4 regions of the Raoultella sp. genome follow, and region 2 is predicted to be linked to each of the others. Evidence: predicted binding sites of a transcription regulator. Region 2 holds the regulator's gene; each other region holds the start of a gene.
The links. Region 2 encodes Fur, which represses iron uptake genes when iron is present. Its sites were predicted from a motif close to ATAATAATGAGAACNACTATCAA; they were not measured.
Positions count from the first base shown of each region.

Region 1: the regulator Fur is predicted to act here: its motif matches at 2,468-2,490, upstream of sufA (Fe-S cluster assembly scaffold SufA).
Region 3: the regulator Fur is predicted to act here: its motif matches at 3,917-3,939, upstream of gpmA (2,3-diphosphoglycerate-dependent phosphoglycerate mutase).
Region 4: the regulator Fur is predicted to act here: its motif matches at 1,734-1,756, upstream of fepB (Fe2+-enterobactin ABC transporter substrate-binding protein).

Region 1 is NZ_JBCNNS010000025.1:34,309-41,706, reverse strand. Features, by position in the region: gene ydiJ (D-2-hydroxyglutarate dehydrogenase YdiJ) at 1-190, shown strand, start outside; gene menI (1,4-dihydroxy-2-naphthoyl-CoA hydrolase) at 187-597, shown strand; gene ACZAHD_RS06705 (YegP family protein) at 673-861, opposite strand; gene ACZAHD_RS06700 (GlsB/YeaQ/YmgE family stress response membrane protein) at 1,027-1,275, shown strand; gene ACZAHD_RS06695 (hypothetical protein) at 1,443-1,763, opposite strand; gene sufA (Fe-S cluster assembly scaffold SufA) at 2,531-2,908, shown strand; gene sufB (Fe-S cluster assembly protein SufB) at 2,911-4,398, shown strand; gene sufC (Fe-S cluster assembly ATPase SufC) at 4,430-5,176, shown strand; gene sufD (Fe-S cluster assembly protein SufD) at 5,151-6,425, shown strand; gene sufS (cysteine desulfurase SufS) at 6,422-7,398, shown strand, end outside.
Region 2 is NZ_JBCNNS010000017.1:43,352-50,749, forward strand. Features, by position in the region: gene tcuC (tricarballylate/proton symporter TcuC) at 1-1,036, opposite strand, end outside; gene tcuB (tricarballylate utilization 4Fe-4S protein TcuB) at 1,092-2,231, opposite strand; gene tcuA (FAD-dependent tricarballylate dehydrogenase TcuA) at 2,218-3,621, opposite strand; gene tcuR (tricarballylate utilization LysR family transcriptional regulator TcuR) at 3,719-4,645, opposite strand; gene fur (ferric iron uptake transcriptional regulator) at 4,782-5,234, opposite strand; gene fldA (flavodoxin FldA) at 5,534-6,064, opposite strand; gene ybfE (LexA regulated protein) at 6,215-6,508, opposite strand; gene ybfF (esterase) at 6,642-7,398, opposite strand, start outside.
Region 3 is NZ_JBCNNS010000006.1:62,286-69,683, reverse strand. Features, by position in the region: gene pnuC (nicotinamide riboside transporter PnuC) at 1-655, shown strand, start outside; gene zitB (CDF family zinc transporter ZitB) at 652-1,590, opposite strand; gene aroG (3-deoxy-7-phosphoheptulonate synthase AroG) at 1,998-3,050, shown strand; gene gpmA (2,3-diphosphoglycerate-dependent phosphoglycerate mutase) at 3,144-3,896, opposite strand; gene galM (galactose-1-epimerase) at 4,106-5,149, opposite strand; gene galK (galactokinase) at 5,143-6,291, opposite strand; gene galT (galactose-1-phosphate uridylyltransferase) at 6,294-7,340, opposite strand; gene galE (UDP-glucose 4-epimerase GalE) at 7,350-7,398, opposite strand, start outside.
Region 4 is NZ_JBCNNS010000028.1:14,682-22,079, reverse strand. Features, by position in the region: gene entE ((2,3-dihydroxybenzoyl)adenylate synthase EntE) at 1-522, opposite strand, end outside; gene entC (isochorismate synthase EntC) at 532-1,707, opposite strand; gene fepB (Fe2+-enterobactin ABC transporter substrate-binding protein) at 1,955-2,854, shown strand; gene entS (enterobactin transporter EntS) at 2,903-4,144, opposite strand; gene fepD (Fe(3+)-siderophore ABC transporter permease) at 4,382-5,389, shown strand; gene fepG (iron-enterobactin ABC transporter permease) at 5,386-6,378, shown strand; gene fepC (iron-enterobactin ABC transporter ATP-binding protein) at 6,375-7,169, shown strand; gene entF (enterobactin non-ribosomal peptide synthetase EntF) at 7,287-7,398, opposite strand, start outside.

The DNA of each region.
Region 1 (7,398 bases), on a different contig from region 2:
CTACGGTCACGAGGTAAAAAACCATGCCAACTCGCTGGATATCTATGCGCTTTCTTGGCAACAGGCGATCCAGCGGTTACCGCGCAACCGTTGCCTGGTGACCGGATACTCCTGTCGCAGTCAGGTGAAGCGTATTGAAGGCAGCGGTGTTCGTCATCCGCTGCAGGCGCTGCTGGAGATTATTGGATGATTTGGAAACGTCAGACAACGCTGGAACAGCTTAACCGCATGGGTGACGGCAATATGGTCGGACTGCTGGATATTCATTTTGCCAGTGTCACCGATGATACCATCGAAGCCACCATGCCAGTGGATAGTCGCACGCATCAGCCGTTTGGTCTGCTACATGGCGGAGCATCCGTGGTACTGGCAGAAACGCTGGGCTCGGTTGCCGGCTATTTGTGCAGTGAAGGCGCGCAGAAGGTGGTAGGGCTGGAGGTGAATGCCAACCACATTCGCTCGGTGCGCAGTGGTCGGGTCAGGGGGGTCTGTAAAGCGTTGCATGTCGGATCGCGTCATCAGGTGTGGCAGATTGAAATCTTTGATGAACAGGGGCGTTTATGCTGCTCCTCGCGTCTGACCACGGCGGTAATCTGAGATAGCCGCAGCGGGCTGAGGCTATTCTCGTTCAAATATAAGGGGGAATATATTCCCCCTTATATTCAGCAGATTTTATTGCGTTTCATCTTTGATTGTTTCGCTGGGACCATTCTTTTGTACTGAGGCAATTCCTTTTTTCGCCGCCTCCTTCGAAGAATACATTTCACTGGTGGCGATGGTTTCATGGTTATCCGCTTTTAGCAGGAAATACCATGGCTGTGAAACGCTTTTCTCAGATTTTTTAATCACGTAATAGCCCATTCTTAACTCCTTGCGCATTAGCACCGACCCCATGATATGTAGACCATAGCGGCCAGTGCAGCAAGTTATCGGCGTTAAAAATATAATTCATGAATTATTAACGCTACATATGCTACTATTTTAAGTACGAAATACTTGTGAGTAACGAAGAGGACGGAGTTAACTATGGGTATCATTTCCTGGATCATTTTTGGGCTTATTGCCGGTATTTTGGCGAAGTGGATTATGCCAGGTAAAGACGGCGGCGGGTTTATCGTCACTATCATTCTGGGGGTCATTGGTGCGGTTGTAGGTGGTTGGATCAGCACATTCTTTGGCTACGGTAAGGTAGATGGATTTAATTTTGGCAGCTTTGTCGTGGCGGTAATCGGTGCATTAGTCGTCCTGTTTATCTACAGAAAGATTAAGAGTTAATATACCGTCATCACACAGGTATCCTCATCGCCGTCGGCGAAGAAGATATAGACATTGAGCGCCAAATCCGACGCAAAATAGCAAAAAAGCTGCCACGTTAACTGGCAGCTTTTTTTATGTCACTGACATTGCCGGTCAATGATACCGGCATATGGTGCCGGGATAACTCAGGGCAGATCGGGTACGGGAACGACTTCCACGCGTACTTCGTAATGTTTAGCGCTACTTGTCGGAATCAGCGCGGCCAGCTTAGTAATAGTCTCTGCCGGGGTATCGGTGGCAACCGTTGCTGAGAATAATACCGGTTTTCCCGGAGGGAATGGTGGCGGTAGGTGCATGGGCATTGGGCCACGTCCTGGCGGCATATCCATCATCGGCTGTCCAGCCTGATTTCCGGCGGGAACAGGGTCGTCATTTTTATCTGCCGCAAATGCGCTGGCTGCAACAATTGACACGGTGGCTAACAGAGCAATGATTGTTCTTTTCATCTTCGTTACCTCGCTGGAATATGGCTGGAATCTTAGAGGCAACGTAATTGATGAACAATCCCACTGGGGGCGAATCCTCTAAAACTCCTCATTTCATAACGAATGTGAAGCTCCGATGTGGGAAGCAGTGGGAGGGGCTGGCCTAGTTCAGCAATACGCTCATCACCAGCAGTACCACCATGCACATCGACATAATACTGATATCTATCATCCTGTACAGACAAACTCCAGGTAAGCACTGCCTCCGACTCAGGGCCGAAAACTGTAGGAAATTTAAGCAGGAATTGTACATCAATTTACCGGTAGAGAAAAAACCTTTATTCCTGGTTTTTGTCCGAATTTAACATGATAACCGCTCGGCTTTACCAGATAACAAATAGCCATCCAGAAGGATACTTATAGATAATTCTAAAAGAACAGCTCAAATGGCGCCTTGTCGTCGAATGGCACATAGAACAAGCTATTGATTTGACTGTCAGTGCTCATCATGTTGAATGGACTGTTTTCGATTTCAAAAATAGGTATTTCCGATGCACCTTTCTCATTGCCCGTCATCTCTCCACAAAAAGCTAAATAACTTATTATTTATCAATATATTAAATTACAAAATAGTCGCCTGATAACCTGCAGACGAGGGTCTATGCTTATAAAAAGCGAGATAAAAGGGTGTGCAAGGGGAATATCCCTTCTCCGGCTGGGTTGAAGTGATAATCGTTATCATTAACATGGTCGTATGCCCTTATGGCGCTAACCAATGAGGTAGAGCGATGGAATTAGAGACAGGAACCTTCAATCCCGATGAATTTAGCTGGCGTGGTCTGACGATGACCTCTGCGGCAGCCGCTCATGTTCGCGGCCTGGTGAGTCAACAGCCCGACAAGCAGGGGCTGCGTCTGGGGGTAAAAACCAGCGGCTGCGCCGGTTTTGCTTACGTACTCGAGCTGATTGCCGAGCCGGCAGAAGACGACCTGCTGTTTGAGCTCGACGGGGCGAAACTGTGGGCGCCGCTGCAGGCCATGCCGTTTATTGACGGAACGGAGCTGGATTATGTTCGGGAAGGATTAAATGAAATCTTTAAGTTTCATAACCCGAAAGCGCAGCATGAATGTGGCTGCGGCGAAAGCTTTGGGGTTCAGGCGGAGTAACTATGTCTCGTAATACTGAAGCAACTGACGATGTCAAAACCTGGTCCGACGGGCCGCTCAATTATAAAGAAGGCTTTTTTACCCGCTTAAAGACCGACGAGCTGGCGAAAGGCATCAACGAAGAGGTGGTGCGCGCCATTTCCGCCCGCCGGAATGAGCCTGAGTGGATGCTCGCGTTCCGTCTAAATGCGTACCACGCCTGGCTGGAGATGGAAGAGCCACACTGGTTGAAAGCGCACTATGAAAAGCTCAACTACCAGGATTACAGCTATTATTCGGCGCCGTCCTGCGGCAACTGCGATGATACCTGCGCTTCAGAGCCAGGCGCCGTGCAGCAAACCGGACCCGGCGCCTATCTGACTCAGGAAGTCGAAGAGGCTTTTAACCTGCTGGGTGTGCCGGTACGCGAAGGGCGCGAAGTCGCGGTTGACGCGATTTTCGACTCCGTTTCGGTCGCGACAACCTACCGGGAAAAACTGGCGGAACAGGGGATTATCTTCTGTTCGTTTGGTGAAGCGATCCACGATCACCCGGAGCTGGTGAAGCAATATCTCGGCACCGTGGTGCCGGGAAATGACAACTTTTTTGCCGCCCTGAATGCGGCGGTGGCCTCTGACGGCACCTTTATCTACGTACCAAAAGGGGTGCGTTGCCCGATGGAACTGTCGACCTATTTCCGCATTAATGCCGAAAAAACCGGCCAGTTCGAACGCACCATTCTGGTGGCTGATGAAGGCAGCTACGTCAGCTATATCGAAGGGTGTTCCGCCCCGGTGCGGGACAGCTACCAACTGCATGCGGCGGTGGTCGAGGTGATTATTCACAAAGACGCCGAGGTGAAATATTCCACGGTGCAAAACTGGTTCCCCGGAGATAACAACACCGGCGGGATTTTGAACTTTGTCACCAAACGCGCGCTGTGCGAAGGCGAAAACAGCAAGATGTCATGGACGCAGTCAGAAACGGGGTCCGCCATCACCTGGAAGTATCCGAGCTGCATTCTGCGCGGCGATAACTCCATCGGCGAATTTTTCTCCGTGGCGTTGACCAGCGGGCATCAGCAGGCAGACACCGGCACCAAGATGATCCACATCGGCAAAAACACCCGTTCGACGATTATCTCGAAAGGGATTTCCGCCGGGAAAAGCCAGAACAGCTACCGTGGGTTGGTCAAAATTATGCCGACCGCCACCAATGCGCGTAATTTCACCCAATGTGACTCGATGCTGATTGGGCCGGACTGCGGGGCGCATACTTTCCCGTACGTGGAGTGTCGCAACGACAGCGCGCAGCTGGAGCATGAAGCCACCACCTCGCGGATCGGCGAAGACCAGTTGTTCTACTGTCTGCAGCGTGGCATCAGCGAAGACAATGCTATCTCGATGATTGTCAACGGCTTCTGTAAAGATGTCTTCTCAGAACTGCCGCTGGAGTTTGCCGTCGAAGCGCAAAAACTGCTGGCTATCAGTCTGGAACACAGCGTCGGCTAAGCGCCAGGCTTTACGAATTAAGGGAAACGAGATGTTAAGTATCAAAAATTTGCAGGTCGCCGTTGAAGACAAAGAGATCCTGCGCGGATTAAATCTGGAAATCCGTCCTGGCGAAGTGCACGCCATTATGGGGCCGAACGGCTCCGGTAAAAGTACCCTTTCTGCGACGCTGGCCGGACGTGAAGACTATGAGGTGGTCGGCGGTAGCGTGGATTTTAAAGGTAAAGATTTGCTCAGCCTCGCGCCAGAAGACCGCGCTGGCGAAGGCATTTTTATGGCCTTCCAATACCCGGTCGAGATTCCTGGCGTCAGCAACCAGTTTTTCCTGCAAACGGCACTCAACTCGGTCCGTGGCTATCGCGGCCAGGATGAGTTAGACCGTTTCGACTTTCAGGATCTCATGGAAGAGAAAATTAAACTGCTGAAGATGCCGGAAGATTTACTGACTCGTTCGGTGAACGTGGGCTTCTCCGGCGGTGAAAAGAAGCGCAACGATATCCTGCAAATGGCCGTGCTGGAGCCGGACCTGTGCATTCTTGATGAATCGGATTCTGGGCTGGATATCGACGCCCTGAAGATCGTCTCTGATGGCGTTAATGCGTTACGCGACGGCAAGCGCGCATTTATTATCGTTACCCACTATCAGCGTATTCTCGACTATATCAAGCCTGATTACGTCCATGTGCTCTATCAGGGGCGAATCGTCAAATCCGGCGATTTTACCCTTGTCAAACAACTGGAGGAGCAGGGCTATGGCTGGCTTACCGAACAGCAGTAACGCGTTGCAGCAGTGGCATCATCTGTTTGAGGCGCTGGGAGAGCGGCGAACGCCCGAAGCCCGCCAGCATCTCCAGCAGGTACTGCGCCTCGGTCTGCCGACGCGCAAACATGAAGACTGGAAATATACGCCGCTGGATACGCTGAGCAAAGGCAGGTTTGTCGCGCTTCAGCCGGGTACTTTAACGGCGACAGAGCGGGATCTCCGGGCGCTGTCGGTGGACGCATGGCGGCTGGTCTTCATCGATGGGTTGCTCAGCGAGACGTTAAGCGACAACCTGGCCGACAGCGGTTACGACGTCAGCGTGGAGGCCGATCGGCAGGGGTTGCCTGACCCGGTGCAGCCGGAAGTTTTCCTGCATCTCACGGAGAGCCTTGCACAGACCGTGACCCGAATCCGCGTAAAACGTCATCAGCGGCCGTCCAGGCCGCTGCTGCTCATGCATGTAACGCGTGGGGGGACGGGCGACGAGGTGAACACTGCCCACTATCGCCATCATCTTGAACTGGAAACCGGCGCCGGGGCCACGATTATCGAGCACTATCTGAGCCTGGATGAACAGCGCCACTTTACCGGCGCGCGTCTGACGATGTCGGTGGCGGATAATGCCCATCTGCAGCATATCAAACTGGCATTTGAAAATGCGCAGAGCAACCACTTTGCCCACAACGATCTCTTGCTGGGACGTGATGCTTCGGCCTTCAGCAGCAGCTTTTTGCTCGGCGGTGCGGTATTGCGCCACCACACCAGCACCCAACTGCTGGGGGAGAACGGCACCCTGCGGATCAACTCCCTGGCGATGCCGGTCAACAATGAGGTCTGTGACAGCCGAACCTGGCTCGATCATCGCGTTGGCTACTGTAATAGCCGCCAGTTGCATAAAACCATCGTCAGCGATAAAGGGCGGGCGGTGTTTAACGGTCTGATTAATGTCGCGAAGCACGCGATTAAAACCGATGGTCAGATGACGAACAATAATTTGCTGTTGGGGCGTCTGGCGGAAGTGGATACCCGGCCGCAGCTGGAAATTTATGCCGACGACGTCAAGTGTAGCCACGGCGCCACCATCGGGCGCATTGACAATGAACAGCTGTTCTATCTCCGTTCGCGCGGCATTACCCACCAGGCGGCACAGCATATGATCCTGTACGCTTTCGCCGCCGAGTTGACGGAAGCGATTGGCGATGACGCGCTCAGGGCGCAGATTCTGGCGCGAATTGGTCAACGTCTACCGGGAGAAAAAGCATGACATTTTCTGTTGAACGGATACGCGCGGATTTTCCGTTGTTTAGCCGGGAGGTCAACGGTCAACCGCTGGTCTATCTCGACAGTGCCGCCAGCGCGCAAAAACCAGAGGTGGTGATTCGCGCTGAGGCGGAGTTTTATCGCCACGGCTATGCCGCCGTCCATCGCGGTATTCATACGCTGAGCGCAGAGGCGACGGCGCGGATGGAACAGGTGCGCCAGCAGGCGGCGAAGTTCCTGAATGCCCGCTCAGCGGAAGAGTTGGTGTTCGTCCGTGGGACCACCGAAGGCATTAATCTGGTGGCCAACAGTTGGGGGAACGTGAACGTCGGCGCCGGCGATAACATCATCATCAGCGCCATGGAGCATCACGCGAATATCGTTCCCTGGCAGATGCTCTGCGCCCGGGTGGGGGCAGAACTGCGGGTTATACCGCTCACTCCGGACGGCACTCTGCAGCTGGATGCCATTCCGGCGCTGTTTGATGAACGGACCCGCCTGCTGGCCATTACCCAGGTATCCAACGTACTGGGGACGGAAAACCCGCTGGCGGCCTTGATTGCGCTTGCCCGGCAGCATGGGGCAAAAGTGCTGGTGGACGGGGCGCAGGCGGTGATGCACCATGCGGTGGATGTGCAAGCGCTGGACTGCGATTTTTATGTTTTCTCCGGGCATAAGCTGTACGGCCCGACCGGGATTGGCATTCTGTATGTCAAAGCGGCGTTGTTGCAGGCGATGCCGCCGTGGGAGGGGGGAGGGTCAATGATCGCCAGCGTCAGCCTGACCGAAGGGACGACATGGGCGAAAGCGCCGTGGCGCTTCGAAGCAGGCACCCCGAATACCGGCGGGATTATCGGCCTTGGCGCCGCGCTGGAGTACGTCAGCTCACTGGGGCTGGCGCAGATTGGCGAATATGAGCAGACGCTAATGCGTTATGCCTTGCAGGCGCTGAAGGCGGTGCCTGATTTGACCCTGTA
Region 2 (7,398 bases):
TGTACATACCAAAAAAGAACGAGAACCAGAGCAGCACCAGCGTCATACGCGTGAAATCCGGCGCGGCGGTAAGCCAGTTCATCATTGGCCATGTGGTGAGCAGAGCAAGTATGGTAATGCCCATTAGCACCGGGCGACGCCCGATGCGATCGGAAATTGCGCCGCCGATTGGTAACCAGATAAAGTTGGAAATGCCAACCAGCATCGTGACAATCAGGCTATCCCGCGCGCTGAGGTGCAAAACCGTTCTTCCATAGGTCGGGGTATAGACGGTTATAAAATAAAATGTGGTTGTCGTCATCGCCACCAGCAGAGTGCCAGCGCCGATGATGCGCCAGTTTTTAGCCATCGTGGTGAAAATCTCCTGGGTGTCAGGACGATGGGTCCGATGTAAAAAGGCTTCCGTTTCCTGGAGCGAGCGGCGTAAAACAAAAATTAGCGGAATAATCATACAGCCAATAAAGAAGGGGATCCGCCAGCCCCATTCGGAAATCTCATCGTGCCCCAGCGTGGCGTTCAGAGCGTAGCCAATCAGTGCAGCAAAGACGATCGCCACCTGTTGGCTGGCAGACTGCCAGCTGGTATAGAAGCCTTTATTTCCTGGCGTGGCGATCTCAGAGAGATAAACGGAAACCCCGCCTAACTCCACGCCAGCGGAAAACCCCTGTAGCAACCGCCCCAGTAAAACCAACACTGGTGCCAGGATGCCGATGGTTTGATAACCGGGAACCAGGGCGATCAGCAGCGTGCCACAGCCCATGATCGCCAGGGTCACCATTAGCCCTTTGCGTCGACCGATTCTGTCGATATAGGCGCCCAGCACAATAGCCCCGATAGGGCGCATCAAAAAACCGGAGCCAAAAACGGCAAAGGTCAACATTAATGCGGCGAACTCACTCTCCGCCGGGAAGAAGGTCTTTGCGATATAGGTAGCGTAAAAACCGAACAGAAAAAAGTCGAACTGTTCGAGGAAATTACCGCTGGTCACACGCAGTATTGCGCCGAAGGTTCCGGCGCGCGATGTGGATTGAGTCATAGGGTTTGCTCTCCATTGTCTTTATCTTGTATTTATAGAGGTAAGAGTGTGTGGGTTAGTCGCCAGCGACCCCCGTTTGCTTTCCACGGCGCTTCTCTATCGCCCATTTGAGTAAAGAAGCGCAGCGGTAAAATCCGTGGGCAAATTTTCCGTAAGGGATAGTCAAAAAGAGTGCCATGACCACGCCGAGATGGATGGCGAGCAGAATACCCATCCACGATGTTTCTCTCCCCGCCAGTAGTCCCAGGCCAGTCAGACTGGTCAGCAACAGCAGCAATATAAAGCCGCGATCCATCGGCTTCTGCCGCGGGTCGCCATGCAGCGCTGAGCGTTTCAGATTCAGCCACAGCAGGCCCGCCGGGCCGACAACAAGACCAATACCGCCCAGCGTGCCGAGGAGCACCGGAACGCTGAAAAACGGGTAGGGCGCTTCCCAACCGGCGAAGTAGTGATATCCCGTCGCAACCAGGGTAGCAGTGAAACAGAGCATAAAACCGTAGAAGGTGAAGTGGTGAAAGCGACGGCGCATTAACGTAAAGGCATCATCCGCTTCGTTACAGCCCTTGCCGTGTCCGCCATCAAGATATTTCAGCGTCAACGCGTTGTGTGAGGCCTCGGCAATGTCTGCGGAGCGCGGCGTGCCGGGAGAGATCTCTCGCCAGAAGCGGACAACGCCCGCCATGAGCAAACCGATCGCCACAATAAACACCGAACCAAACATCCACGCCAGCAGACTGTGCGGGAAGATTTGGTAGAAATCGCCCGCTAAAGGGGGATGAATCAGCGAGCCTTTCAACCCCATCGCGAGGAGTAAAAAGAGAATCAGGCCAAAGACCAGCGTCAGCGTAACGGTCACGCCCGCCCGGCGATACAGCGCGCCGAAAGCGGCTGGTTGGGCATAATGTTGATACGTTTCCAGCCTGACTTCTGCCATCGCCTTCGGCACGTTAATCGCAAATTCATGCGGCGGCGCGTACTGACAGGCATGCAGACAGGCACCGCAGTTGTGGCACAGGTTCGCCAGATAATTAATATCTGCTTTACCGAATTCAAGGCGCTGGGTCATCGCCGGGAACACCGCGCAAAAGCCTTCACAATAGCGACAGGCATTACAGACCTGCATGACGCGTTCGACTTCTGCTTCTGGCTCGCTAAGAATTTGAGCCTCGATGATTAATTTCTCAAGCGGCTTCATGGTGCGCCTCCTTACCTGCGGCCAGGGCGGCCTCTTTGCCGGCGATACGCCCAAAGGTCGTGCCGATAGACATGCCAACGCCTGCGGTATAGCCTTTACCAAGCACGTTGCCGGCCATCATCTCGCCAGCAACGAACAGATTGCGGCTTGGCTGTCCGGCGAAGTGAACCGCCGCATGTTCATTCACTTTCAGCCCCAGATAGGTGAAAGTTATCCCCGGTCTCAGGGCATATCCGTAGTAAGGCGGGGTATCGATCGGGCGTGCCCAGTGAGTTTTCGGCGGCGTCAGACCGGCCGTTACGCAGTTATCAAGGGTGGTATGATCGAATTGTCCCGGCTGGCAGGCCTGATTGTATTGATTCACCGTGTGGGTAAAGCGCATAGCATCCAGGCCTAGCTGGCGGGCCAGTTCTTCCAGCGTATTAGCCTGCGCGCCAGGGAAAACCGGCGGCATAAAGTGGCCGATCGCTTTACTGTCGATAATGGAATAACCAATTTGCCCCGGCTGGTGGGCAACAAGACGTCCCCAGATGGCGTAACGCTTCGGCCAGAAATCTTCGCCTTCATCATAAAAGCGATCCGCGTCACGGTTAACCACCACCCCTAACGAGACACAGTCCACGCGGGTACAGATGCCACCGTCATACAGCGGTGCTCTGGCATCAATCGCCACGCAGTGCGACTGAGAGGGATCGCCGATAATATCTGCACCAGCATCGATCATAAATTTGAGCAGTACCCCCTGATTAAAGCGGGTGCCGCGAATGAGAAAGTTATCGGCAGGCCACTCGCCGCGCGCGTTTTCCCCCCAGGCTTCACGGAGCCATTGGCGGTTGGATTCGAAACCACCGGCAGCAAGTACGCAGGATTTGGCGGCAATGCGCTCCTCTCCCGCGATGGCTGCGACAAACGTGCCGTTGCGTAGCTCAAGCGCCTGCACCGGCGTATTGTAACGAATTTGTACGCCCAGCTTTTCCGCGCTCCGGTAGTAGGCATTCACCAGGGCTTTGCCGCCACCCATGAAGAACGCATTGGTCCGCGCCACGTGCAGTGCCCCGGAGAGGGGAGGCTGAAAGTTAACGCCGTGCTGGCGCATCCAGTCGCGACATTGCGACGAGGTGCGGATCACCAGACGCGCCAGCGCTTCATTGGTATTGCCTTCGGTGACTCGCCAGAGATCCTGCCAGAATTCCTCTTCGGTATAGCTGTCCACCAGCACATCCTGCGGCGCATCGTGCATGCAGCGTAAATTGCGGGTATGCTGGGAATTTCCCCCGCGCCATTCGCGTGGGGCAGCCTCAAGCAACAGCACCGACGCTCCTGCTTCGCGGGCGGTTAAGGCGGCACATAACGCGGCATTGCCTCCGCCAATCACCAGTACATCAACCATCGTAGACTCCATTACTCTTTAACCAATTGTTAAATCTGTAATTGAAATGTATACGCAGGAGTTGTGTGGGCGCTATGCTGCTCGGCTAAAGACCTCTTTAGTTGGCGTAAAGAGTGGCCCCAGGCCAGTGGCCAGTTTCCACCAGCTGGCGCATGACTTTGCTGAGCACCACGCGGGCGGCGAGGCCTGCCGGAGTGAGCTCATCGTCAGACAGGCTCACTAAAAAGTTGGGGCGACTGAGTATCGGGTTATGGACGCCGATCACTCTTAATGCCTCTTTATCAAGGTGGGAAATTGCAGCCCCGGGCTGCAGTGTCGCTCCAAGACCGCTGCGCACGGCGCGCATCAGTAGGGTCAGACCATCAATTTCGGCGGCAATGTCCAGCTTCAGGGCATGTTCCTGGCTGATAGCCTCTAGCCTGCCGCGCAGGCCGTGACCCTGACTGGGCATAATCAGGGGAATATTCGCCAGCTGCGAGGGGGAAATGGTGTCGTCAGCAATCTCGGTCAGTACGGCGTAGGTTCCAATCAAAAATAGCCGTTCTTCGAGGATGGGTCTGGCGCTCCAGCGCAGGATTTTCTCTTTCTGGAAAACGACGGCTAAATCAATTTGGCGGGTGTTGATCATTCGTTCCAGATTGCCGGAGAGACTTTCCACGACGTGCAGGCGCACATCAGCATAGCTTTCCCGCATCGCATTAATAAAAGGCATCCCCAGTATTGATGCGGTGCTGGGAGCCATGCCGACGCTGACGTGCCCGGACAGGCGAGCTTCCCGGGCAGCAAGGATCGCATCATCAGCATGGCGTAGCGCCAGCTGCGCCTGAGAGTAAAAGGCCAGGCCAGCATTGGTGGGAGTGACGCCGCGTGAGGTGCGCTGCAGCAGGCGAATGGAGAGTTCATTTTCCAGGCGTGTCATTTGCTGGCTGAGCGCCGAGACGCCAATATTGAGATCGAGCGCAGCGCTGCCCATGCTGCCGGTTTCCACAATCCGGACGAAGTAACGTAGCTGACGAAGTTCCATGTCGATTCTCGGGTAAGACGGAAAGGAATTTCACAGTAAAGCAACATCGCCCGGGAGGGAAGGTCGAGCGGCAGATTCCACGCATAAAAAAAGCCAACTGTCAGGTTGGCTTTTTGCGCTTAACGCGGCAGGAAAATTACTTTTCCTGCGCGTCGTGTGCATGTTCATCTTCACGGCAGTCGCCTTCCGCACAGTGACCGTAAAGGTACAGGCTGTGGTTGGTCAGGCGGATGCCATGACGGTGGGCGATTTCACGCTGACGCGCTTCGATAGACTCATCGCTGAATTCGATCACTTTGCCACAATCGAGGCAAATAAGGTGATCGTGATGATGCTGCTGGGTCAGTTCGAAAACAGATTTACCGCCTTCGAAGTTGTGGCGAGTCACAATGCCAGCATCGTCGAACTGGTTCAGCACGCGATAAACAGTAGCGAGACCAATCTCTTCACCCATGTCGATCAGGCGCTTGTATAAATCTTCCGCACTGACGTGATGGTTATCCGGTTCCTGCAGGACTTCCAGGATTTTTAATCGTGGAAGTGTGACTTTCAGGCCAGCCTTCTTTAATGCGGTATTGTTGTCAGTCATGCGGAATCTGTCCTGTTGCTAAACGATCTACTTCCATCAGCGGAAGTAATACAGAGAATCACCCGATGCAATGCGTCTCATTATAGAACTGCCATCGTCAAATGAAAACTGCAAGTATCGGGCCTTGTATGCTGTCAAAAACGAGGCACCAGCTACAAACTGCGTCACCTGACCTCGTTAAATCAGAGGACATTGTACAGATATGTGATTAAAAGTTAAAAACTTGTAGCTATTTGTTTGATTGCTTCTATCTATTAATGCGGCGAAAATTTATGATAACGCCACACAATCATCCGGCATCAGGCGTTTTTGATCTCTTCGAGGTGCAGTTCTTCAGCGACCTGCTTAACCCATTTATCCACGCGTTCGTTGGTCAGTTCCGGCTGGCGGTCTTCATCGATAGCCAGACCGACAAAATGATCGTCATCCGCCAGGCCTTTAGAGGCTTCAAAATGATAGCCCGCAGTTGGCCAGTGGCCAACGATGGTGGCGCCGTGCGGCTCAATGATATCGCGGATGGTGCCCAGCGCGTCACAGAAGTATTCCGCGTAGTCTTCCTGATCGCCGCAGCCAAACAGCGCAACCAGTTTACCGTTAAAGTCGACCTCTTCCAGCGTCGGGAAAAAATCATCCCAGTCGCACTGAGCTTCACCGTAGTACCAGGTCGGAATGCCGAGCAGCAGGATATCGTAGGCTTGCAGATCTTCTTTACTGCTCTTGGCAATGTCGTGAACATCAGCAACATCTTTACCAAGCTGCTTCTGAATCATTTTTGCAATATTCTCGGTGTTGCCCGTGTCGCTGCCAAAAAAGATGCCGATGATTGCCATGAGTAAAATAACCTCTTGAAACTTAATGATGTGGTAGTGGCGTAATGCCCGCAGATAAAGGCAATCATAGCAGAACAGGGGAGGGCGCGGAAACAGCAATCACGCCCGACTGCACACTCTGCTACATGAAAGTCTTTTTTTTAAGGATTTTCAGGCTTTGTCCCAACCGCGCAGGGTTGCCAGCTGGTTCATTAGCATCTCTTCGATCAAATCGCTGCGGTTCATATTGCGAGCTTCCGCCAGTTCGTTGAGCGCATCAACCGCTTCAGCGTTGAGCTTTAACTCCACACGCTTCAGGCCGCGAACTTTATCGCGTTTGAGCTGATTGCGTTTATTTATGCGCAGTTGTTCATCGCGCGAAAGCGGATTGGTCTTTGGTCTACCCGGGCGACGCTCGGTTGCGAACAAATCTAATGTCGTACGGTCCGTTTGTTCTTTTGCCATGATTCAGAGTGACTTCGGGGAAACAAGTTGCCGGGCTATAGCCGACACAGATAGCGCGCCATAATACATCAGGCGAACCGCTGCGCCAACGACCGCGGGCATTCTGCAGCGCGGTCGGGCAGTTTTTAGTCAGTTAAGCCTGCAAAGCGGTTAGATAGCGACGAATAGCGCGCAGGACGGCTTCCGGTTTCTCCGCATGTACCCAGTGGCCGGCACCGGCGATGACGTGCGCCCGCGCCTGCGGGAACTGGGCGAGCAGGGTATCGCGGTAGTCATCGGTGACGTAGGGAGAGTTGCCCCCCGGAATGAACAAGGTCGGATGGGGCCAGGCGGGAACCGTGTGCCAGCCCACGATGTGCGGATATTGATCCCATAATACCGGCACATTAAAGCGCCACTGGCCGTCAACAAAAGATTTCAGCAGAAACTGAATTACGCCTTCTTCCTGTAGATGTTCCCGCATCACTGCGGCCGCCTGCTGACGAGACGCGGCACCAGCGTCGGTGACGGCATTAATGGCGTTGAAAATTTCATCATGGCGACGCACGTGGTAGTCCACCGGGGCAATATCAATGGCGACCAGGCCAGCGATGCGCTCCGGTGCCAGCGCGGTGAGCGCCATGACCGCTTTCCCCCCCATCGAATGACCAATAAAGGTGGCTTTCTCGATCTGCCGATCGTCAAGAGTATCGATCAGATCCTGCGCCATCGCCGCGTAGGTCATCTCCGGTGAACGGGGGGAAAGACCGTGGTTACGCATATCTACCTGCAAAATATCGTAGTCGTTCACCAGGTCGCGGGCGAGGATGCCCAGGTTGTCGAGACTACCAAACAGACCGTGAACCAGGACAACAGGGGAATTATTGTGCGGATTTTGTGCAGATTGCGTG
Region 3 (7,398 bases), on a different contig from region 2:
ATCATGGATCGAGGCGGTTGGTACGCTTGCCGGGCTGCTGTGTATCTGGTTGGCGAGTCTGGAAAAGATTAGCAACTATGCATTTGGGCTGGTCAACGTCACCTTGTTTGCCATCATTTTCTTTCAGATTCAGCTTTATGCCAGCCTGCTGCTACAGGTCTTTTTCTTTGCAGCCAACGTTTATGGCTGGTACGCCTGGTCCCGGCAAACCAGCAGTCATGAAGCCGAGCTGCGTATTCGGTGGTTGCCATTGCCGAAGGCGCTGGCCTGGCTGATGGTGTGTATTGTGGCAATTGCGCTGATGACGGTCTTCATTAATCCGGTCTTCGCCTTCCTGACGCGCATAGCGGTCACACTCATGCAGAGTCTGGGACTGCAGGTCACAATGCCGGAACTGCAGCCGGATGCCTTCCCGTTCTGGGACTCCTGCATGATGGTGTTGTCGATCGCTGCCATGATTCTGATGACCCGTAAATATGTTGAAAACTGGCTGCTTTGGGTGATCATCAACGTCATCAGCGTGGCGATTTTTGCCCTTCAGGGGGTTTACGCGATGTCGCTGGAATATCTGCTTTTGACCTTTATTGCCCTTAACGGGAGTCGGATGTGGATCAACAGCGCGCGTGAGCGAGGTTCTCACGCGTTTTCTCGCTAATGGTGATGATGATGGTCGTGCCCGGCGTGTGTCATGTTAAGATGGCATTCCGGGCCGTTACAGGGCTGATACTCCATCTGCACGGTCACATGCTCAATGTTATATTTATGCTGCAAAAATGCCTGGATGCGATTCAGCAAGGCGTCGTGATCGTGCGGAGGGACGACCTGAACATGCAGCGTCATGACCGTTTTTTCGCCGACCAGCCAGACGTGGACGTGATGCACGTCGCGGACTTCCGCCACCGAGCGGCGTAGATCCCGTTTTAGCCCCCCGACATCCAACGACCGCGGTGCTCCTTCCAACAGTTCGTTCAAACTTTCCTGCAATAGCCGCCAGGCGCTGCGCAGCACCAGACATGAGACCAGCACCGACAAAATCGGATCAACTGGCGTCCAGCCAGTGGTGATAATCACGATGGCGGCAATAATCGCCCCGACCGAGCCCAGTAAGTCGCCCAGAATGTGTAATGCCGCTGCGCGAACGTTAAGATTTCGCTCTTCGCTTCCGCGATGCAGGATCCAGAATGCCAGTATGTTTGCCAGGAGTCCGGCCACGGCAATGACCATCATCGCTGTGCCAGCGACCGGGCGCGGGTGATGAAAGCGTTGAATCGCTTCCCAGACAATCAGAATGGTGATCACCACCAGCGCAATGGCGTTGATGAATGCCGCCAGCGTCGTCAGACGCAGCCAGCCGAAGGTATGGCGGGTATTGGGGGGACGGCTGGCGAAGCGGACCGCCAGCAGAGCGAACAAGAGAGCGGCTGAGTCGGTGAGCATATGACCGGCATCAGCCAGTAGCGCCAGCGAGCCTGAAACGACGCCGCCGATGGCTTCAACAAGCATAAATCCGGCGGTGACAATAAAAGCCTGCAACAGACGTTTTTCGTTACCGCGATCGGTGGTTTCTGACGGAGTATGAGCATGTGCCATTACAGAATCCTGTCATTATTTTATCAATGAGTCTCTGACCTTATTACAGATTAACCACAATCGGGCATCTGTTCCATCAGCCAGTGCCGATAGAACAAGGTGCTGTGGCATTGATCTTCAACAAGCCGGAAATGAGGCAACAATCAGGGGAAAATGCGGGAATGTGGAGTAAAGTCGAGAAACCCCTCATTTATTTAATATATAATTTTTTTAATTTTGTATTTTTTAGTTTTTATAACTGGGTGTGATGTTTTATTTTTCACTATTCTGATAGTTTGTATTGTTTTTATCTATTTAATCAGTCAATTACCATTGCGACTGTAAAAGTCTGTTTACACTTTTCTGGCGGCGAGTTAGATTGAAAGCATTGCACACAATTGATTAAGTATGGCAACGCTGGAAAGAAAATGAATTATCAGAACGACGATTTACGTATTAAAGAGATCAACGAATTATTACCTCCCGTTGCACTCCTGGAAAAGTTCCCCGCGACCGAAAATGCTGCTAACACCGTGGCGCACGCTCGTAAAGCGATCCATCAGATCCTTAAAGGCAACGACGATCGTCTGCTGGTCGTGATTGGCCCGTGCTCTATCCACGATCCTGCCGCAGCGAAAGAGTATGCTGAACGCCTGCTGACGCTCCGTGAAGAGCTGAAGGGCGAACTGGAAGTGGTGATGCGCGTTTATTTTGAAAAACCGCGTACTACCGTGGGCTGGAAGGGGCTTATCAACGATCCGCATATGGATAACAGCTTCCGCATCAACGACGGTCTGCGTATCGCGCGTAAGCTGTTGCTGGAGATTAACGACAGCGGGTTGCCTGCGGCAGGTGAATTCCTTGATATGATCACCCCGCAGTATGTCGCTGACCTGATGAGCTGGGGAGCAATCGGCGCGCGTACCACGGAATCACAGGTGCATCGCGAGCTTTCATCTGGCCTTTCTTGTCCAGTAGGTTTTAAAAACGGCACCGACGGGACAATAAAAGTAGCCATCGACGCGATTAACGCGGCTGGCGCACCGCATTGCTTCCTGTCAGTGACCAAATGGGGTCATTCGGCGATTGTGAATACCAGTGGCAACAGCGACTGCCATATCATTCTGCGCGGTGGTAAAGAGCCGAACTACAGTGCGAAGCACGTTGCTGAAGTGAAAGTGGGTCTGGCGAAAGCGGGCCTGCCCGTACAGCTGATGATTGATTTCAGCCACGCGAACTCCAGCAAGCAGTTCAAAAAACAGATGGAAGTGGGCGCCGATGTTTGTCGACAAATCGCTGGCGGCGAGCAGGCGATTATAGGGGTGATGATTGAAAGCCATTTGGTGGAAGGGAACCAGAGCCTGGAGAGCGGCGCGCCGCTGACCTATGGTAAAAGCATCACCGATGCCTGCATCGGCTGGGAAGATACCGAGACTATCCTGCGTCAACTGGCAGATGCGGTAAAAGTCCGTCGCGGTTAATCTGCGGCCTGGCCCGGCAGAGTGTCGCGACGCCGGGATTCAGGACCAATAAAAAGCGTGGATCAATCCACGCTTTTTTATGGCTGGCGAAAATTATTTCGCTTTACCCTGGTTTGCTACCGCGGCGGCTTTTGCAGCGATTTCATCCGCATTGCCCAGATAGTAGTGTTTGATCGGTTTGAAGTTTTCGTCGAACTCATAAACCAGCGGGACGCCTGTCGGGATGTTGAGTTCAAGAATTTCGTCTTCGCCCATATTGTCCAGGTACTTCACCAGCGCACGCAGGGAGTTGCCGTGAGCGGCGATAATCACGCGCTCACCGCTTTTCAGACGCGGCAGAATGGTTTCGTTCCAGTAAGGCACTACGCGCTCGATGGTCAGCGCCAGGCTTTCGGTTACCGGCAGCTCTTTATCGGTCAGTTTGGCATAACGCGGATCGTGGCCCGGGTAACGCTCGTCATCTTTGGTCAGCTCCGGCGGAGTAATGGCAAAGCCACGGCGCCACTGTTTAACCTGCTCATCACCGTATTTCTCAGCGGTTTCAGCTTTGTTCAGACCCTGCAATGCGCCGTAGTGGCGCTCGTTCAGTTTCCAGGATTTTTCAACCGGCAGCCAGGCTTGATCCAGCTCATCCAGGACGTTCCACAAAGTATGGATGGCACGTTTCAGCACAGAGGTATAAGCAAAATCGAAGCTGAAGCCTTCGTCTTTTAGCAGCTTACCTGCCGCTTTTGCCTCACCTACGCCTTTCTCAGACAGATCGACATCGTACCAACCGGTGAAACGGTTTTCATTGTTCCATTGGCTTTCGCCATGACGGACCAGTACCAGCTTAGTTACAGCCATACACTTACTCCTCAAACTTTATTTTAATGATAACAATTCTCATTATATTGCCGCAATTTGAGTCGCGGCAATGCTTATCCCTAACCATAGCGAAAATAGTGGCTCAGTGTAAGATGCTTGTAAATCGGCGGTTATGTTTTTGTCTGTAAGTGGCGTAATTTGCAGCAAAATGACGAAAAAAAAGCCCTCCGGGAGGAGGGCCTGGGGGCTTATCGGGCAATAAACTGATATTCCGTCAGACTGACGTACTCCTCGCCCGGGCGCAATATGCAGTCGGGCTGAGGCCATTCCGGGTGATTTGGTGAATCCGGCAGAAATTCACTCTCCAGCGCCAGTCCTTGCCAGTCGGCGTACGGCTGTTCCGTTCGTGACGGCGTACCGCCCAGGTAGTTACCCGAATAAAACTGCAGGGCAGGGGCGGAGGTATACACCGTCATCTGCAGTTGGCCATCCTGAGACCAGACATGGGCCGCTGCCTTGCGAGCATCGCCTTTTGTCTGCAGCAAGAAAGCATGATCATACCCTTTTACTTTCTGCTGATCGGGATCGCGAAGGAAATCGACCGCTACGGTTTTCGGCGCGCGAAAATCGAAGCTGGTCCGGGTGACATCCTGTAAATCACCTCCCGGAATACCGTCGCTCTCCACCGGCAGGTAGCTATCGGCGAAAATTTGCAACTGGTGGTTGCGGACGTCCGTCTGCCCGCCGTCCAGGTTGAAGTAGACGTGGTTGGTCAGGTTGACCGGACAGGGCCTGTCAACTGTCGCCCGATACGCGATGGCGATGCGGTTATCTTCGCTAAGACGGTAGTGCGCCGTGGCTTTCAGGTTACCGGGGAAACCCTGGTCGCCGTCATCGGAAACGAGGGCAAATAGCGCCTGATGTTCGTCGGCGCTGACTATCTGCCAGCGACGTTTGTCGAAGCCGTCTGGCCCGCCATGCAGTTGATGACCGGCCTCGTTAGAAGGGGTCAGTTGGACCGTCTGGCCATCCAGCGGAAAACGGCTGTTGGCGATACGATTGGCATAGCGGCCCACGGAGGCGCCGAGAAAGGCCGCCTGACGGGTATAGTTTTCCGGCGTCGCACAGCCGAGCAGCGCTTCGCGAACTTCGCCATTGGCCAGCGGTACCCGGGCGGATAATAACGTCGCGCCCCAGTCCATCAGCGTAACCACCATCCCGGTATTATTCCGCAGGGTGATCAGGTTCCACGGCTGCCCGTCCGGCGCCAGTTCTGTCGTTTGGTTTAGCACTGGCTGGCCCCCTGTGATGGTTTACAAACGTAGAAGGTCTCTTTAATGCCGGTTTTCGCTTCATACTGCTGGGCGACGGCTTGCTTAACGGCATCAACGCACTCTTCCGGCACCAGCGCCACGACGCAGCCGCCAAATCCGCCGCCGGTCATGCGTACGCCGCCTTTATCGCCGATGGTGGCTTTGACGATCTCGACCAGCGTGTCAATTTGCGGAACGGTAATTTCAAAATCATCGCGCATCGAGGCATGAGATTCCGCCATCAGTTCCCCCATACGTTTCAGGTCGCCTTTTTCCAGCGCGGTGGCGGCTTCGAGCGTACGCGCATTTTCGGTCAGGACATGGCGGACGCGTTTCGCAACCACCGGATCCAGCTCATGGGCAACGGTATTGAATTCATCGATTTTGACGTCGCGCAGAGCAGGCTGCTGGAAGAAACGCGCGCCGGTCTCGCACTGTTCGCGGCGGGTGTTGTATTCGCTGCCGACCAGCGTCCGTTTAAAATTACTGTTGATGATCACCACCGCTACGCCTTTCGGCATAGAGACGGCCTTGGTTCCTAATGTGCGGCAGTCAAGCAACAGGGCGTGATCTTTCTTACCCAGCGCTGAGATAAGCTGGTCCATAATGCCGCAGTTACAGCCGACGAACTGGTTCTCCGCTTCCTGGCCGTTGAGGGCAATTTGCACCCCGTCCAGCGACAGATGGTACAGCTGCTGGAACACGGTGCCGACGGCCACTTCCAGCGAAGCGGAAGAGCTTAAACCCGCCCCTTGCGGCACGTTACCGCTGATTACCAGATCGGCGCCGCCAAAATGGTTGTTGCGCTTCTGCAGGTGTTTCACCACTCCGCGGACATAGTTTGACCACTGCTGGGTCTCGTGGCTGACGATTGGCTTATCGAGGGAGAACTCGTCGGTTTGATTGTCATAATCGGCGGCAATCACTCGGACAATTCGGTCGGTGCGCGGCGCGCAGCTGATCACCGTCTGGTAATCAATCGCGCAGGGCAGCACGAAACCGTCGTTATAGTCGGTGTGTTCGCCGATCAGATTGACGCGGCCCGGTGCCTGAATAACGTGGGTGGCAGGGTAGCCGAACTTTTCAGCAAACAGGGTTTGGGTTTTCTCTTTCAGACTCATTGTTATTCTCCGGATTCGCGAAAATGGACGTCGCTCACTGCCCGCAGGCGTTCGGCGGCTTGTTCGGCCGTCAAATCGCGCTGAGTTTCGGCCAGCATTTCGTAGCCGACCATAAATTTGCGTACCGTCGCAGAGCGCAGCAGCGGCGGATAAAAGTGAGCGTGGAGCTGCCAGTGATGATTCTCTTTGTTATTAAACGGCGCCCCGTGCCAGCCCATGGAATATGGAAATGAGCACTGGAACAGGTTGTCGTAACGGCTGGTCAGCTTTTTCAGCGCCAACGCAAGGTCGCTGCGCTGGGCTGCGGTTAAATCGGTAAGGCGCTGAATGTGCGCTTTCGGCAGCAGCAGCGTCTCAAAGGGCCAGGCCGCCCAGTAAGGTACGACGGCCAGCCAATGTTCAGTTTCAACGACAGTCCGCCTGCCGTCGGCTAATTCGCGCTGAACGTAATCCACCAGCATCGGTGAACCCTGAACGGCGAAATACTCTTTTTGCAAACGATCTTCGCGTTCTGCCTCGTTCGGCAGGAAGCTGTTGGCCCAGACCTGGCCATGCGGGTGCGGGTTGGAGCAGCCCATCGCTGCCCCTTTGTTCTCAAAAACCTGCACCCACGGATACGTTTGGCCCAGCTCGGCCGTCTGTTCCTGCCACGTATTAACCACGCCTTCCAGCGCTTCAATGCTCAGCTCAGGCAGCGTTTTGCTGTGATCCGGCGAGAAGCAGATGACCCGGCTGGTGCCGCGTGCGCTTTGACAGCGCATTAGCGGATCGTCGCTATTCGGGGCATCGGGAGTGTCGGTCATCAACGCCGCAAAGTCATTGGTAAACACGTAGGTACCGGTGTAATTCGGGTTCGTGTCGCCGGTGACGCGGGTATTACCCGGACACAGAAAACAATCCGCATCGTGCGTCGGCAAAGTTGATTTTGCCGGCGTTTCCTGCGCCCCTTGCCAGGGGCGCCTGGCGCGATGCGGTGATACCAGAATCCACTGCCCGGTTAACGGGTTATAACGACGATGCGGATGGTCGACGGGGTTAAATATGCTCATGACGGTTCCTTAGTCTGGGTAACCCTGCGGATGACGGGACTGCCAGTGCCAGGTGTCC
Region 4 (7,398 bases), on a different contig from region 2:
GATAAAGTTCTCCGCCGGCCGCGCGATCGCCGCCGCCAGATCGTATTCTCCGCAATCGTTGCGCAGCAGCACAACCCGTACTGACGCATGCTGCTCAACAAAGCTATTCAGGAAATGGTCATCGGCAAACAGCGCATGCTCGCGATCGGCAATCAGCAGCGCGGGTTCAATTTGCGTTGCGTAGGCATTCAGTTCGCTGCGCTGATGGCTGAACAACGCATTCACCGGCGCCACTCCGATACGCAGCAGCGCGAACAGGGTGATGTAGAATTCGGCGACGTTGCCCAGCTGCACCAACGCAGTTTCGCCGCGCTTCAGTCCCAGACGCTGAAGCGACGAAGCCAGGTTATCCACCTGCTGATTGAACTGACGATAGCTGTACTGCTTATCGCCGTCGATAATGGCGATGACGTCGCTGTCGGCATGACGGGTAATCAGGTTGGTGAGCGGCAAATCCTGCCAGTAGCCCTTTGCTCGGTAGCGGGCGGCAAAATTTTCCGGCCAACGGTTAAATGCAATCATCAGTGCCTCTTAATTCAAGCCAAACACATTCAGCATGGTCGTCAGTTTGACGCCGGTTTCGCGCCACTCCCCCAGCGGGGAGGAAGCCGGAACAATCCCCGCACCGGCAAACAGACGCAGCGTACGCTGATGCAGACGGGCGCAGCGAATCGTCACCACCCACTCGCCGTTACCTTCGTCATCACACCAGCCAACAATGCCGCCGAACAGCTGGCGATCGAACGGTTCAAGCTCGGCAATCAGCCGTTTCGCCACCTGATGGGGGAAACCGCTCAGGGCAGGGGTTGGATGCAGCAGGCAGGCCAGCGACATCGCGTTTTCCTGGGCCAGCGCGGTCCCTTCAATCGGCGTCGCCAGGTGCCACAGGGTCGGCGTGGTAACCAGTTGCGGGGAATTCGGTAGCGACAACTCCCGGCTGCGCGGAGTCAGCACCGTCTTCATCGCCTGGGTCACCAGCTCGTGCTCGTGGCGATCTTTTGCAGAAGCCAGCAGTTTGTTACCCGCTTCACGATCCAGCACATCATCCGGCTGGCGACGGGCCGAACCGGCCAGCGGCAGCGAGCTGAAACGATCGCCCTCTTTGCGCAGTAGCAGCTCCGGGCTGGCACCCAGCAGCACGCCGCCGTCGGAGAGCGGCACGTGGAAATTAAAGCTGGCAGGATTCTGCGCGATCAGGCGCTCAAGCAGCGCGCCGCTGTCCGCTCGTTCACGGGTGGTAATATCGATCAGACGCGACAGGACAACCTTGTCCACTTCCGGCGTCGCAGTCAGCTCAGCCGCCCGCTCAACCATCGCCATAAACGTATCCTGTTGAGGAATCTCCTGACGATCCACAATATCCATTGCCGTCGGGGTGGAGAAGTAGCGCGCCGACTGCTGTTTACCGGTGCGGGAGAAATTCTCCCAGCGCTCGGGAATAAACAACTCAGAAGGCTGGTTGGTATCAAACGGGATAGCGCCGACCATCAACGGTTTACGGATCCCGGCAGCCTTAGCATCGGTAAACGCGGCCATCATGTTCTGCTGGAATTTCCCGTTGAGCAGCGCGCCATCGGCGGCAGAATGAGAAAAACGGCGAAAACAGCCCGCGGTACGAAAACTGCGGTACGGCGACATAAAGAAGAAGCTTTCCGGCGACAGAGTCATTTTTTGTTCCTGTACATCCTCGGCCAATGACGTTTCCATATCATTCTCCAAAAACGATAAAGATATTACGAATAATTATCATTTATATTTTGGTTGGCTAACCTAAAAGGTATTGCCTGCCATGTCAACCGTACAAACGGCATGTTGTGCGACTTACGCTTGCATCCACCTGCGACAAAGTTGAAAATGAGACGCATTTATATCAACTTAATCAGGATGCGAATTCGTGAATTTGTCCACATTATGTCGCCGTACCCTGCTGGCCTGCGGGCTGGTGCTTTTAGGAATGACCTCCGCTCTGGCGGCCGACTGGCCGCGTCAGGTGACCGATAGCCACGGCGTGCATACGCTGGAAAGCAAACCACTGCGCATCGTCTCCACCAGCGTCACTCTCACCGGATCCTTACTGGCGATTGACGCGCCCGTCATCGCCAGCGGCGCAACCACGCCGAACAACCGCGTAGCGGATGATCAGGGATTTCTGCGTCAATGGAGCGCCGTCGCGAAAGAACGTAAGCTCGCACGCCTGTACATCGGCGAACCCAGCGCCGAAGCCGTGGCCGCACAAATGCCGGATCTGATTCTGATTAGCGCTACCGGCGGTGATTCCGCCTTCGCGCTATACGACCAGCTCTCCACCATCGCACCGACGCTCATAATTAATTACGACGACAAAAGCTGGCAGGCGCTGCTGACTGAACTGGGGCACATCACCGGCCAGGAAAAGCAGGCGACGGCGCGCATTGCGGAGTTCAATAAGCAGCTCGCCACGCTGAAGCAACAGATGACACTGCCACCGCAGCCGGTGAGCGCACTGGTCTATACCGCCGCCGCCCACAGCGCCAACCTGTGGACGCCGGAATCCGCTCAGGGCCAGATGCTTGAACAACTGGGCTTCACGCTGGCGACTTTGCCTGCCGGTCTGCATACCAGCCAGAGCCAGGGAAAACGCCATGACATTATCCAGCTGGGCGGCGAGAATTTAGCCGCTGGCCTGAATGGCAAAAGCCTGTTCCTGTTCGCTGGCGACGATAAAGATGCGGCGGCCATTTACGCCAACCCGCTGCTGGCGCACCTCCCGGCGGTAGAGAACAAACGCCTCTATCCGCTCGGTACAGAAACATTCCGTCTCGATTACTACAGTGCCATGCTGGTGCTGCAACGCCTCGCTACCCTCTTCGGCTAATCTTCATTCCCGGCAGGCGCAGCGCCTGGCCGGGAAATTTCACCGCCTTTAACTTTCGCTGACCGTCTCAGGGCGCTGGAAGCGACGCAACTCCCGCAGCAGTCCCATCAGTATTACGCCGACAATCACCAGCACCCAACCGCTGGCGCTCGCCGACGCTACCGGGGTCATCATCGCCCCCAGCCCGCCCAGCAACGCGGCGCCAATGGCATCACCAGTGACGTTCTGCGCGGTCCACAGGCCGTTAATTCGCCCGAGCATCGCTTCCGGCGTCTGGGTCTGAATCAGGGTGTACTGCAACAGAGAGCTGATTGCGCTCAGCCAGCCAAACAGGGCCAGACACAGCGCGCCCAGCGCCCAGAACGGCATCAGGCTGAACAGCGCGATGGCGACAAATGAGCCGACGGTAGTCATTAGCATCAGGGCGCCCGGTTTTGCCGTTTGTGCCAGTTGACCGCTGGTCAACGCCCCCAGCGCTGCCCCCAGCGGAATAGCGGCATACAGCAAACCAATCTGCGAGGCCGACATCTGCCAGCCGTCGGCCAGCGCCGGGTAAAGCACCCGCACCGCGCTCGCCATGGTCAGCAGGCCGCCCAACAGGGCAATGCCGCCAATCAGCGGGCTATTGAAGAGGAACTTCAGCCCCGCCAGCAATGACCTTAGCGGGTGTTCCCGCGGTTGCGGCGGTGGCGGTAGCCGCGGCAACCTCAGCAGGGTCAGGGTGGTGATAAACGTACCCGCCGCCGCCAGGCCATAGTTCCAGGCCACCCCGCCGGTGGCCAGCAGCAGACCGCCGATCAGCGGCGAAATCACCGAACCCAGACGCACCGTCAGCATGGTGATCGCGCCGGCCTGCATCAGGTTTTCACGCCCGACCAGCGCCGGCGTCGCCGCCAGCAGCGCCGTCACGCCCAGCGAAGCAAAAAAACCGTCCCAGATACCCAGCAGATAGATAGCGATGAGCGACGGCTCAGGCAGCAGCGCGTTGAGGCTCAGACCGACAAACCCCACACCGCAGGTCCCTCGCGCCAGCAGAATCAAACGTTTCCGCTCATAGCGATCCGCCAGCACACCGCCGACCATCAGGCCAACAAACATGGAGCAGCCGGTCAAAGTGACCGAGAGCCCCACCTGCCAGGTAGAGTGGGTCATCATCTGGATTTGGACCGGAATCGCCACGCCCAGCAGGCCGAGCGACAGGATCGAGATAAAACGGGCGATAAAGACGGCGCGAAACGCCGGATGGGTTTGCAGCAGACTAAGGTTCAGCAGCCGGGATTGTCGGTTCATGACAGCGCCTTGTTATTCTTTTCCATCAACGCGCGATCGTTCAGGCAGCGTGCTTATTGGCAGTACTTCCTTAGCCCGGTCATACGGTTAGCGATACTTCCAGGCAAGCGTGCGTTTGCCGCCGCGATGCATTCTGAATGATTTTGCGTATACCATTCTTGTGGGCCGCCATGCTAACATAACTGAATAGAATCGATAACGATAATTACTATCATTATCATGTCAGGGATGTGAATTATGTCGTTTTCTACGACCACGGTGCGCGCCGTTGCCGTACCGGGTCTGTTACTCGTTTTAGCCTTTGCTATCGCTCTCAGCCTGCTGATTGGCGCCAAACCTCTTCCAGTGAGCGTCGTCGTGGAGGCTTTTTCCGGTACCTGTCAGAGTGCCGACTGTACGATCGTGCTGGACGCCCGGTTGCCGCGAACCCTGGCGGGACTGCTGGCCGGCGCCGCGCTGGGCCTGGCAGGATCGCTGATGCAGACTCTGACGCGTAATCCCCTTGCCGACCCCGGCATTCTCGGGGTGAACTCTGGCGCCAGCTTCGCGATTGTGCTGGGTGCCGCGCTGTTTGGCATCCACTCCCCGCAGGAACAGCTGCTGATGTCGTTTTGCGGCGCGTTTGGCGCCTCGCTGCTGGTGGCCTTTACCGGCAGTCAGGGCGGCGGTCAGCTCAGCCCGGTACGTCTGACGCTAGCCGGTGTGGCGCTGGCGGCCGTGCTGGAAGGGCTCTCCAACGGGATTGCGCTCCTCAATCCTGATGTCTATGACCAGCTACGTTTCTGGCAGGCCGGCTCGCTGGATATCCGCACCCTGCAGACGCTGAAAATCGTCCTCCTGCCGGTGGTGATTGCCGCCGCCGTGACGCTGCTATTAAGCCGGGCGTTGAACAGCCTGAGTCTCGGCAGCGATACCGCTACTGCGCTCGGTAGCCGGGTCGCCCGTACGCAGGTTATCGGCCTGCTGGCGATTACCGTGCTCTGCGGTAGCGCCACGGCGGTGGTTGGCCCGATAGCCTTTATCGGCCTGATGATGCCGCATATGTCGCGCTGGCTGGTCGGCGCTGACCATCGCTGGTCGTTGCCGGTCACCTTACTGGCCACCCCTGCTCTGCTGCTGTTTGCCGATGTACTGGGTCGCCTGCTGGTCCCCGGCGAACTGCGAGTCTCGGTGGTCAGTGCCTTTATCGGCGCGCCGGTGCTGATTTGGCTGGTGCGCCGTCAGCCGCGCGGAGGTGCAGTATGATCGCCCCTTCCCGCCGACTGCTACTCAGCTGTCTGATTCTGCTGGCCGCCAGCCTGCTGGTCTCCCTCTGGGGCCTCGGCAGTGGGCTGGTGCCGTTAAGCGTCGAGCAGGTGCTTTCCGCTCTGCTGGGCGATGCGCCACGTAACATCACTATGGTGGTCACCGAATGGCGACTGCCGCGGGTGCTGATGGCCCTGCTGATCGGTGCGGGGCTTGGCGTCAGCGGCGCCATTTTTCAGTCGCTGATGCGTAACCCGCTGGGCAGCCCGGACGTGATGGGCTTCAACACCGGCGCCTGGAGCGGCGTGCTGGTGGCGATAGTGATGTTCGGCCAGAACCTGGCGGCGATTGCGCTGGCGGCGATGACCGGCGGCGTGTTGACCGCGCTGGTGGTGTGGCTGCTGGCCTGGCGCAACGGCATCGAAACGTTCCGCCTGATTATTATCGGCATCGGCGTTCGCGCCATGCTGGTGGCCTTCAATACCTGGCTGCTGCTGCGCGCCTCGCTGGAGACCGCTCTCTCTGCCGGACTATGGAATGCCGGCTCGCTCAATGGCCTGACCTGGAGCAAAACCTGGCCCTCGGCGCCGCTGATTGTGCTGATGCTGGTCGCGGCGGCGCTGCTGGCGCGTCGCATGCGCCTGCTGGAGATGGGCGACGATACCGCCTGCGCGCTCGGCGTGCGGGTGGAACGTTCGCGCCTGCTGATGATGCTGGTGGGCGTGGTGCTGACCGCCGCTGCCACCGCGTTAGCCGGACCGATCTCGTTTATCGCCCTGGTCGCGCCGCATATCGCCCGTCGCCTGAGCGGCACCGCGCGCTGGGGGCTAACCCAATCGGCGCTCTGCGGCGCGCTGCTGCTAGCGCTGGCTGACTACAGCGCCCAGCGCCTGTTTATGCCCTATCAATTACCGGTGGGAGTGATGACCGTCAGCCTCGGCGGCATCTATCTCATCGCGCTGTTAATTCAGGAGTCCCGCAAAAAATGACCGCCGAAACGACCCGTTTGCGCGGCGACCAGCTAACCCTGGCGTACGGCAAAAAGACCATCGCCGAATCGCTGAATGTGACCATTCCTGACGGCCATTTCACCGCGATCATTGGCCCTAACGGCTGCGGGAAATCGACGCTGCTGCGTACCCTGAGTCGCCTGATGACGCCGGCCAGCGGCCATGTCTATCTCGACGGTGAGCAGATCCAGCGCTATGCCAGCAAAGAGGTGGCGAAGCGTATCGGTCTGCTGGCGCAAAATGCCACTACGCCGGGGGATATTACCGTTCAGGAGCTGGTGGCGCGCGGCCGCTATCCGCATCAGCCGCTGTTTACCCGCTGGCGTAAAGAGGATGATGAGGCGGTCAACAGCGCCATGGGGGCGACCGGAATAACCGACCTGGCACGACAAAGTGTCGATACGCTCTCCGGCGGCCAACGGCAGCGGGCCTGGATTGCGATGGTGCTGGCGCAGGAAACGGCCATTATGCTACTCGACGAGCCCACCACCTGGCTGGATATCAGCCATCAAATCGACCTGCTGGAGCTGCTGAGTGAGCTGAATCGCGAGAAGGGATATACCCTGGCGGCGGTACTGCACGACCTCAACCAGGCCTGCCGCTACGCAACACATCTGATTGCCTTGCGCGAGGGTAAAATCATTGCCGAGGGGGCGCCAAAAGAGATTGTCACCGCCGAATTGATCGAGCAGATTTACGGCCTGCGCTGCATGATCATCGACGATCCGGTCGCCCATACCCCTCTGGTGGTACCGCTGGGGCGCCGGTAGTGAGTTCCATGACGGCCACACTCCCGGCTCGCGCTGCGCTTAGCCGGGCTACACAATCGTGCAGAAACCGTAGCCCGGGTAAGGCGCTTGCGCCGTAACCCGGGAGTTTATCTATCCTTACCCCAATATCTCCCGCACGACCGGACCAATCGATGCGAAGGCCTGCGGGGAGATAATGTCCACGTGGGCGCAGTTCTGGCTAAAGACCTCCAGTTCACCCACCCAGGGG